3 regions of the Microbacterium sp. LEMMJ01 genome follow, and region 2 is predicted to be linked to each of the others. Evidence: predicted binding sites of a transcription regulator. Region 2 holds the regulator's gene; each other region holds the start of a gene.
What was found. Region 2 encodes LexA, which represses DNA repair genes until DNA is damaged. Its sites were predicted from a motif close to TCGAACANNTGTTCGA; they were not measured.
Positions count from the first base shown of each region.

Region 1: recA (recombinase RecA) is a predicted target of LexA. The motif match lies at 1,388-1,403, and genes of this name have one in related genera.
Region 3: B7W94_RS09185 (HNH endonuclease signature motif containing protein) is a predicted target of LexA. The motif match lies at 1,242-1,257, and genes of this name have one in related genera.

Region 1 is NZ_NCTV01000035.1:283,561-286,831, reverse strand. Features, by position in the region: gene recA (recombinase RecA) at 147-1,193, opposite strand; gene B7W94_RS14640 (DUF3046 domain-containing protein) at 1,454-1,678, opposite strand; gene B7W94_RS14635 (helix-turn-helix domain-containing protein) at 1,697-2,005, opposite strand; gene B7W94_RS14630 (CinA family protein) at 2,147-2,635, opposite strand; gene pgsA (CDP-diacylglycerol--glycerol-3-phosphate 3-phosphatidyltransferase) at 2,632-3,207, opposite strand; gene B7W94_RS14620 (FtsK/SpoIIIE family DNA translocase) at 3,207-3,271, opposite strand, start outside.
Region 2 is NZ_NCTV01000007.1:30,935-34,205, reverse strand. Features, by position in the region: gene B7W94_RS00320 (histidinol-phosphate transaminase) at 1-944, opposite strand, end outside; gene B7W94_RS00315 (LysM peptidoglycan-binding domain-containing protein) at 1,004-1,372, opposite strand; gene lexA (transcriptional repressor LexA) at 1,656-2,342, shown strand; gene metE (5-methyltetrahydropteroyltriglutamate--homocysteine S-methyltransferase) at 2,425-3,271, opposite strand, start outside.
Region 3 is NZ_NCTV01000030.1:78,811-82,081, forward strand. Features, by position in the region: gene B7W94_RS09175 (ABC-F family ATP-binding cassette domain-containing protein) at 1-377, opposite strand, end outside; gene B7W94_RS09180 (alpha/beta fold hydrolase) at 420-1,184, opposite strand; gene B7W94_RS09185 (HNH endonuclease signature motif containing protein) at 1,287-2,708, shown strand; gene B7W94_RS09190 (Cmx/CmrA family chloramphenicol efflux MFS transporter) at 2,807-3,271, shown strand, end outside.

The sequences.
Region 1 (3,271 bases), on a different contig from region 2:
GTCCGCGGGCGGCCCCGACCGCGCAGGCGGCGCGGACGACGACTCGTCTGCACCGCCTGCGGCCGGATGCTCCGCACGCGTGGGTCCGCCGAAGAGAGGGATGATGGGGGCGATCCGCTCGGAATCGCCCCCACGCTGGTCACTCATCAGGCCGGGCGACGCTCGGCCAGCTCATCAGCTCCCGGAGCCGCGGCCGGGCCGCCGATACCGAGCTTCTGCTTGATCTGACTCTCGATCGCCAGGGCGATGTCGGCGTTGTTGAGCAGGAACGTGCGCGCGTTCTCCTTGCCCTGGCCCAGCTGGTCGCCGTCGTAGGTGTACCACGATCCCGACTTCTTGACGATGCCGTGCTCGACGCCGAAGTCGATCAGGCTGCCCTCGCGGGAGATGCCGACGCCGTAGAGGATGTCGAACTCCGCCTGCTTGAAGGGCGGGGCCATCTTGTTCTTGACGATCTTGACGCGGGTGCGGTTACCCACGGCGTCCGTGCCGTCCTTGAGCGTCTCGATGCGGCGGATGTCCATACGCACGGAGGCGTAGAACTTCAGCGCCTTACCACCGGCAGTGGTCTCCGGGGAGCCGAAGAACACGCCGATCTTCTCGCGCAGCTGGTTGATGAAGATCATCGTCGTGTTCGTCTGGTTCAGACCACCGGTGAGCTTCCGCAGCGCCTGCGACATGAGGCGGGCCTGGAGACCCACGTGGGAGTCTCCCATCTCGCCCTCGATCTCCGCACGCGGCACCAGGGCCGCCACCGAGTCGACGACGATGAGGTCGATGGCACCGGAGCGCACGAGCATGTCGGCGATCTCGAGAGCCTGCTCACCCGTGTCGGGCTGCGAGACGAGAAGGGCGTCGATGTCGACGCCGAGCTTCGCGGCGTAGTCGGGGTCGAGCGCGTGCTCCGCGTCGATGAATGCCGCGATACCGCCGGCCCGCTGGGCGTTGGCGATGGCGTGCAGCGTCAGCGTCGTCTTACCCGAGGACTCCGGGCCGTAGATCTCGACGATGCGGCCACGCGGCAGACCTCCCACGCCGAGGGCGACGTCAAGGGCGATGGAGCCGGTGGGGATGACGGCCACAGGGGCACGCTCATCGCTGCCCAGCCGCATGACCGAGCCCTTTCCGAACTGGCGGTCGATCTGGGCGAGGGCGGTCTCGAGGGACTTCTCGCGGTCGGCGGGTGATGGCATGGTGTGCTCCTTCTGCGCGTGTGCTGCCGCCTGTAGGCTGTCGCGGCTCTTCCGGCGGAAGGAACTCTCCGACAAGGCGTATGGCTTTTCAGCCTGGACCTCACGGTACGGCGGGCCTCCGACATTGCGTCGAGGAGCCGCGGATCGTGGGGACCAGAACCGTCTGACCACTTGTGCAGAAGACTACGCCTGGTTCGAACAGATTTTCGACAACACGCCGGTCCGGCGTGTCGGACTTCCGCACACCCGGGAAGCCGCCGTCACCGGCCGCGCGGCTCCAGACGCCCCACGCCGTGGCGACGGGATTCGGGGACATCCATGTCGGCGCAGAGCGCGAGCCAGATGTCGCGCGGAGGTACCCCGGCTTCGAGAGCCTCGAGCGCCGTTCGTCCCCCCATGCCGGAGAGCACGAGGTCATTCACCAGAGAAGAGGCTCGGGTATGGAACTCGGCGTCGACGGCGCGCAGGAACTCACTGCGTCGCATAAGGGTGATCTCCGCGTGTCAGCGGAGCGAGAGCTCGGGCTCCACGGACGCGACCAGGTCGTCCGGAACGACGTCCGGGAAGACCTGGATGCCTTCGAGCACCGAAATGCGGTCCCCGACCTCGCGCATGATCGTGGAGATGGGGACGTCGAGCGCCTCTGCCACCGAGGCGAGGATCTCGCTCGAGGCCTCCTTCTGTCCGCGCTCGACCTCACTGAGATAACCGAGAGCGACGGATGCCTTGCTCGCGACCTGCCGGAGCGTCCGCCCCTTCTGCAGACGGAAGTCCCTCAGCACGTCGCCGATCTCCTGTCGTACAAGAATCATCGGAACCTCCTCCGCAGTTCGTGAATCGAGGTCTCCCTCGAAGAGACGGCCAGTCTAGTCCTCCTGGCTTGCACAGAATCTACCCTTGCACTCTGTGGTTTAAATGTGAGCACATCCGTATCAACATGACGCGGGGAGTCGCTATTCCCGCAGCGCAGCGGCCAGCACATCGAGGACTGCCGCGACCGCCTGCGCTCGCACCGCGTCGCGGTCCCCCTCGAAGTGGAACGGTCGGGTCCGGCTCACCGTCGGGGTGACCACGCCGATGTGGACGGTGCCCACGGGCTGCCCATCCGGGGACTCCGGGCCCGCGATCCCCGTGGTGGACACCCCGACATCGGCGGGGAGACCATCCACCGCGACGGCGTCGCGCACTCCGGCAGCCATCTGCCGCGCGACCTCCGGGTGCACCGGCCCGTATCGCTCCAGCAGGTCGGTGTCGACGTCGAGCAGCGTGTGCTTGACGGGGGTGGCGTAGGCGACGATGCCGCCGAGGAGCACCGCGGAGGCGCCGGGAACCGCGACGAGCGCCGCGCACACCGCACCGCCGGTGAGCGACTCCGCGACACCGAGGGTCCAGCCGCGCTCACGCAGAGCTTCCAGAGCCTCGGCCGGCGTCGTGCCGCTCATCGGCTCTGACGCGCGCCGCGCACCTGCGCGACGATGTAGTCGATCCCGCTGACGACGGTGAGCACGAGCACGATGACCATGAGGACGGTCGTCACGACGGTCCACGGGCCGAGCCCGATGAACACGTGCAGCGGCAGGAGAGCCCAGCCGAGGGCGACGCCCTGGAAGGCCGTCTTGATCTTGCCCATCCAGGCGGCCGCGACAACGTGCTCGCTCGCGACGACCAGCCGGTGGATGGTGATCCCCCACTCGCGGACGAGGATGATCACGACGATCCACCAGGAGACCTCGCCCAGGATCGCCAACCCGACGAATCCGGCGCCGGTGAGGAGCTTGTCCGCGATCGGATCCCAGAGCTTGCCGAAGTCGCTGACGATGTCGTAGCGACGTGCGAGGTAGCCGTCGACCCAGTCGGTCGAGATGGCGACGATGAAGAGGACGGCGGCGATCCAGCGCACGGTGAGATCGGCGAGGCCGTACGCCCCGCCGACGAGCAGGAGGACGAAGAACACCACGGCGAGCGGGATGCGCACCACCGTGATGGCGTTGGGGAGCTGCCGAGGGATCGCCATCAATCGCGTCCCGTCAGGCCCCAGGCGTCTTCGTCGCCCTCCGCTTCGACGACCGGCAGGCCGT
Region 2 (3,271 bases):
GCGACGCCGCCGAACAGCACGAAGTTGGACCACGAGAGGTGCGGGGTGTACCCGAGGGCTTCGAGCGTCGCCGTGATGCGGTCCCGCTGCTCCACGATCTCCTGCACCATGCCGAGCATGACGTCGGCGTTGCGGAGGGCGGCGACCGCGGCGGCCTGCGTCAGAGCGCTGAGGTGGTACGGCAGTCGCACGAGCCGGAGCGCGTCGATGAACGCCGGGTCGGCCGCGAGGTAGCCGACGCGGGCGCCGGCGAAGGCGAAGGCCTTGCTCATCGTTCGGGAGACGGCGAGGCGCGGCCGTCCTTCCAGGAGGGTGAGGGCCGACGCCGCATCCCGTGGCGCGAACTCCTGGTAGGCCTCGTCGACGATCACGACGCCGCGGGCCGCCTCGTAGACGGCCTCCACGACGTCGAGCCCCAGCGGGGTGCCGGTCGGGTTGTTCGGCGAGCAGAGGATCACGATGTCGGGGTCGGCCGCGCGCACCTGCTGCGCCGCCTCCTCCGGGGTGACCGTGTAGTCGGGCTGACGGGTGCCCGCGATCCAGGACGCGCCCGTCCCCTTCGCGATGAGCGGGTACATGGAGTACGTGGGCGCGAATCCGAAGGCCGTGCGTCCCGGCCCGCCGAACGCCTGGAAGATGTGCTGCAGCACCTCGTTGGACCCGTTGCCCGCCCAGATCTGCTCCGGCGTGAGGCCGTGACCCAGGTAGTCGGCGAACGCCTCCCGCAGCGTCGTGAACTCGCGGTCCGGGTACCGGTTCACGTCTCGGATCGCCACGGCGATGTCATCGAGGATGTCGCTCGCGACCTCGTCGGGAACCGGATGCGTGTTCTCGTTGACGTTCAGCGCCACCGGCAGCGGGGCCTGCGGCGCTCCGTACGGGGTGAGTCCGCGCAGATCGTCGCGGAGCGGGAGATCGTTGAGGGAGAAGGTCACCCTTCCCATCTTAAGAGGAGCAGGGAGAGCCGAGGTCATCGTGACGATTCGGCCGGGAGGACTCGGCGTCAGTCGGTGTACCGCGCCGGCAGTGCGAGCTCCTGGCCGACCTGGAGCTCCCCGCCGCGCAGCAGGTTCATGCGGGTGATCTCACCGATGACATCCCGCGGGTCGGCCTCGGGAGCGATGCTGCTCGCGATCGACCATAGGGTGTCGCCGGGCATGACCGTGACGGTCTCGACGGAGACGGCCGGCGCATCCGCGCCGGAGGCGGTCGCGCTGCCTCCGCTGAGGGCGGCGAAGGCGATGCCCGCCACGAGCGGGACGGACGCGAGCGCGAGCAGAGTGCGACGGCCGCGTGCCGTGATCCGCAGCCGGGTGGCCGGACGGGCCGATGCCGGGAGGGCGGTCGCGGTGCTGAGGCTGATGCTGCTCATGTCTGCTCCTTACTGTCCCGGTGCCGGAGCCCGGGGAGGTTGGCGTAGCTTTCGCATCCGCGCCTCGGCCGGGAGCCGTGGATGCGAAGCTACGTTCCGAAGATATCTTCGAGTTCGAATATCTGTCAAGCTGTCTTCGAAACCACGCCCCGCGAATCAGCCGACACGCTCGAACAGATCTTCCAGATCGGCGCTTTTCTCGGATACGGTTTCGATAAGGACACCCCACCACGGGCCACCGACATTCGAAGCGGCACGTCGGATCACGCAGTGAAGGAGCACCATGAGCGACACCTCAGCCCTCGAGTCCGAGGCGCCGCGCACCCGCCGTCGCAAGAGCCTCAGCCCGAAGCAGATGGCGATCCTCGAGGTCATCCAGGCCTCGATCGCGCAGAACGGCTATCCGCCGAGCATGCGCGAGATCGGCGACGCCGTCGGGCTCAAGTCGCTGTCCAGCGTCACCCACCAGCTCGGTCAGCTCGAGCTCAGCGGCTACCTGCGTCGCGACCCGGGCAAGACGCGTGCCATGGAGGTCCTCATCGACCTTCCCGGCACGGGCGCGGAGAACCCGGCGGACGTGGCGACCCCCGTGGGCGATGCCGCCCTGGTCCCGCTGGTGGGGCGTATCGCCGCGGGCGTGCCGATCACGGCGGACCAGCAGGTCGAGGAGATCTTCCCGCTCCCCCGGCAGCTCGTCGGCAAGGGCGACCTGTTCATGCTCAAGGTCTCCGGGGAGTCGATGATCGACGCCGCCATCTGCGACGGCGACTGGGTCGTCGTGCGCTCGCAGAACACGGCGGAGAACGGCGAGATCGTGGCCGCCATGCTCGACGGCGAGGCCACCGTCAAGGTGCTCCGGCGTCGCGACGGCCACACGTGGCTGCTCCCCCGCAACTCCGCGTTCGAGCCGATCCTGGGCGACGAGGCGGTCGTGCTCGGCAAGGTCGTCGCGGTCATGCGCGCCGTCTGAGTCACCGCATCGTCGGTGAGACGAGAACGAAGGCCCTCCCGGGCGCACCGGGAGGGCCTTCGTGTGTCCGGGGACGACCGCGTCAGGCGGTGACCACCACGTCTTCGCGCACGCGCCGCGTGGCCTCGACGATGTTCCGCAGCGACGCCGTGGTCTCGGCGTATCCGCGGGTCTTCAGACCGCAGTCCGGGTTCACCCAGAGCTGACGGAGGGGGATCTCCTCCACCGCACGCCGCAGCAGGGACTCGACCTCCTCCACGGTGGGCACGCGCGGCGAGTGGATGTCGTACACGCCGGGGCCGATGCCGTGGTCGAAGCCCACCTCGGCGATGTCCGCGACGACCTCCATGCGGCTCCGGGCCGCCTCGATGGACGTGACGTCCGCGTCGAGCGCACGGATCGCGTCGATCACGACGCCGAACTCCGAGTAACAGAGGTGGGTGTGCACCTGGGTCGCCGCCGCAGCGCCGCCCGTGGCCAGACGGAACGAGGCGACGGACCAGTCGAGGTACGCCGGCTGGTCGGCCTGCTTCAGCGGGAGCAGCTCCCGGAGCGCCGGCTCGTCGACCTGGATCACCTGGATGCCCGCGGCCTCCAGGTCGGCGATCTCATCGCGGAGCGCGAGCGCCACCTGGTTCGCCGTCTCCCCCAGCGGCTGGTCGTCGCGGACGAAGGACCACGCGAGGATCGTGACGGGGCCCGTGAGCATCCCCTTCATGTGCTTCGCCGTGAGCGACTGCGCGTACGCCGACCAGCCGACCGTGATGGGCGCGGGACGCGAGACGTCTCCCCAGAGGATCGATGGGCGCGTGGCTCGCGAGCCGTACGACTGCACCCATCCGTGCTGCGTGACCGCGAAGCCGTCGAGGTTCTCCGCGAAGTACTGCACCATGTCGTTGCGCTCCGGCTCACCGTGCACGAGGACGTCG
Region 3 (3,271 bases), on a different contig from region 2:
CCGCCGGAGAGGGAGCCGACCTGCGCGTCCCAGGGAAGATCGGTCAGCAGCCCCTCGATCACGTCGCGGACGCGGGCGTCACCGGCCCATTCGTGCTCGGCCATGTCGCCGACCACGGCGGCGCCGATCGTGATGTCGTCGGGGAGGGTGTCGGCCTGGTCCAGCACGCCGATGCGGGTGCCGCCGCGGACGGTCACCCGACCGGAGTCCGGCTGCTTCGTGCCGGCGAGCATGCCGAGAAGGCTCGACTTGCCGTCGCCGTTCCGGCCGACGATGCCGATGCGGTCGCCCTCCTCGATGCCGAGGGTCACGGCGTCGAAGACGACGCGGGTCGGGTATTCGAGGTGCAGGGCTTCGGCCCCGAGAAGATGTGCCATGTCCTCTCCAGGGTAGTCGCGCCGCGTCGGACGGTCTCCCGGTCAGACCAGCGACGGGGCGAAGAGCTCCGGCAGCGCGGCGGTGAAGACCTCGAAGTGGCTGTACCAGACGGTGTGAGCGGCCCCGGGGATGCTGCGCACCGTGACCCCGCCATGCTCGAACCGCCGCGCGTCCTCGTCGGTGACCCAGGCACTGGGTTCCGCGCGGACGACGATGGAGCCGGGGGCGGCGGTCCAATGACCGTCCTCCCCGCAGGAGACGGAGGCCGCGGTCGGCGGATCGAAGCGCTCGGCCGCCCGCGCCTCGACCGTGGCATCGTCGACGGAGTAGAAGGGCCGGAGCCGGCGGAGCTCGGCGGGCGACATGCGCGCGCGGCGGTCGTGCTCGTACTGCGAGATGAGAGAGGCGCGGTCCTGGCCGCCCTGGAGGGCGAGCGGCGCGTCGACGTAGACCGCGAGACTCGGATCGAGGCGGGGCGCGGCGGCGGCGAGCACGGTGGCGCCGAAGGAGTGCCCGACGGCGACGGCGAGCGGCGAGGCCGCCCCGTCCCCCGCTGCGGAACCTGCCCCCGGAGGGAGCGCCGTCTGCGCGAGCGTGGCGACGACGGCATCGGCCGCCGTCTCGATCGTGAGCTCCGGGTCACGCGGAGAGAGGCCGTGGCCGGGCAGATCGAGCGCGAGCACGCGGAAGCCGCGTTCCACGAGCAGCGGGACCACGCGGTGCCAGCTCTCGGCGGACCCCATCATGCCGTGCAGCAGCACGGCGACGCGGTCGCCCTCCCCGGCTTCGATGACGTTCAGGAGCACGGAGCCAGTCAACCACGGTCGTTATCCTTCCGTGATACGACTTTCGGCCAGAATCCTTCGAATCTTCGTTCGAATGTCGGTGGTCGGTGATGGACTGCCGTCATGCCCGCACTGCTCGACGCGACCGACTCCCAGATGGCGATGCTCGCCGATCTGGTGGAGGGGCTGGAAGCGGCGGAGAAGACGCTGAGCAGCATGCAGGCGGCCCGCGACGGACTGCTCGCGATGGCGGGGCGACTGGCGGTCGACATCGCCCGGCAGGCTCGGCATCCGGACGGCGGCGACATGGCGATCCGCACGGTCGCCGCGGAGATCGGGGCCGCACAGCGCGTCAGCGACCGCACGATCGAGCGGCGGATGTCCGATGCGTCCTGGTTGGTCGAACGGTTCCCCGCCGTCTGGGAGGCTCAGGGCGCCGGGCGGATCAGCGCCGCGCATGCACGCGTGATCGTGGAGGCGGGGGCTCACCTCCATGACCCGGACGACCGTTCGCGTTTCGCGGCGGAGGCGATCGAGGTGGCCGCTGCGGAATCTCCGAACCGGATACGCCGACTCGTGCGCCGACTGGCCGACCGGTTCCGGGAGCGGACCCTCGTCGAGCGACATCGTGACGCCAGGGAGCTGCGCCGCGTCTGGGTGACCGATCTCGAGGACGGCATGGCCGAGCTCGGCGCGCGTGGCCCCGCGGCGCTCGTGCACGGGATGTACGACCGGCTCTCCCAGATGGCGCATGCCGTGCTGGAGGAGAACGCGCAGGCACGGCGTCGGGAGGCGGAGGAGAGCATCCTCGACGACAGGACCGTGGATCAGCTGCGCGCGGATCTGCTCGCCGACCTCGTCCTGACCGGCGCTCCGGCGGGCCATGACTCGGAAGAGGGGCTGCTCTCGGAGCTTCGGGCGCGCGTCGAGGTCACCGTGCCGGTGCTGACGCTGATGCACGGCGAGCTGATGCACGGGGAGCAGGAACGGACGACAGAGGGCACTCGGATCCTCGCCGCCGAGCTGGACGGGATCATCCCGATCGATCCGGCCACGGCCCGCCGTCTGGCCGGCGCGGCGAGCGGCTGGGACCGGGTGCTCACCCACCCGATCAGCGGGGCGCTGCTGGCCGTCGACCGATATCGCCCGAGCGAAAACCTCCGCCGGCACCTGCGGGCCCGCGATCAACGCTGCCGCTTCCCGGGCTGCGGCCTCGCACCGCGGAAGTGCGACCTCGATCACAATCACGATGCGGCGCTCGGCGGAGAGACCGCGCACGACAACCTGGCGACATTCTGCCGACGACATCACATGCTCAAACACCACTCCCCGTGGCACGTCGAGCAGGGGCCGGGCGGCGTTCTGGAGTGGACGAGCCCCACCGGCCGGACCTACATCGACCGACCGCCGCCTCCGCACACCGTCACCTTCGCCGAGGAACCTCCGTGGTCTCCCGCCGTCAGCCCTAGAGTGGAGGGCATGTCGAGCCCCGAATCAGACAGGTCGGGGGCTGCCGGTCACACCGTCAGCCCCGCGAACCGCTGATCCCTTCGTCCGCCCTGCCGGCGGGCGCGCGCCGGTGACCCGGGCGCTGACCGTGGTGACGAGAAGCATTCCTCTTCCCTCTCACCTCGGAGCACTCGATGCCTTTCCCCCTCTATGCCCTTGCCCTGGCGGTCTTCGTCATGGGCACCTCCGAATTCATGCTCGCGGGACTCCTCCCCGCGATCGCGCACGAGCTCGACGTCCCGGTCGGCACGGCGGGCCTCCTCACCTCCGCCTTCGCGGTCGGCATGGTCATCGGCGCACCCGCCATGGCCGCGTTCGCGCGCAGCTGGCCCCCACGCCGCACACTCGTCGCCTGCCTCGTGCTCTTCGCCGCCTGCCATGCCGTCGGCGCGGTGACGTCCCTGTTCGAGCTTCTGCTCGTCACGCGCGTACTCAGCGCCCTCGCGAACGCCGGCTTCCTCGCCGTCGCCCTGCGCACGGCGACCCTCCTCGTCCCCCGCGAGCGCACCGGACGAGCGCTCGCGGTGCTGCTCTCCGGGACGACCGTCGCCACCATCGTCGGCGTCCCTGTGGGCGCCATCCTCGGCACCGCGCTGAGC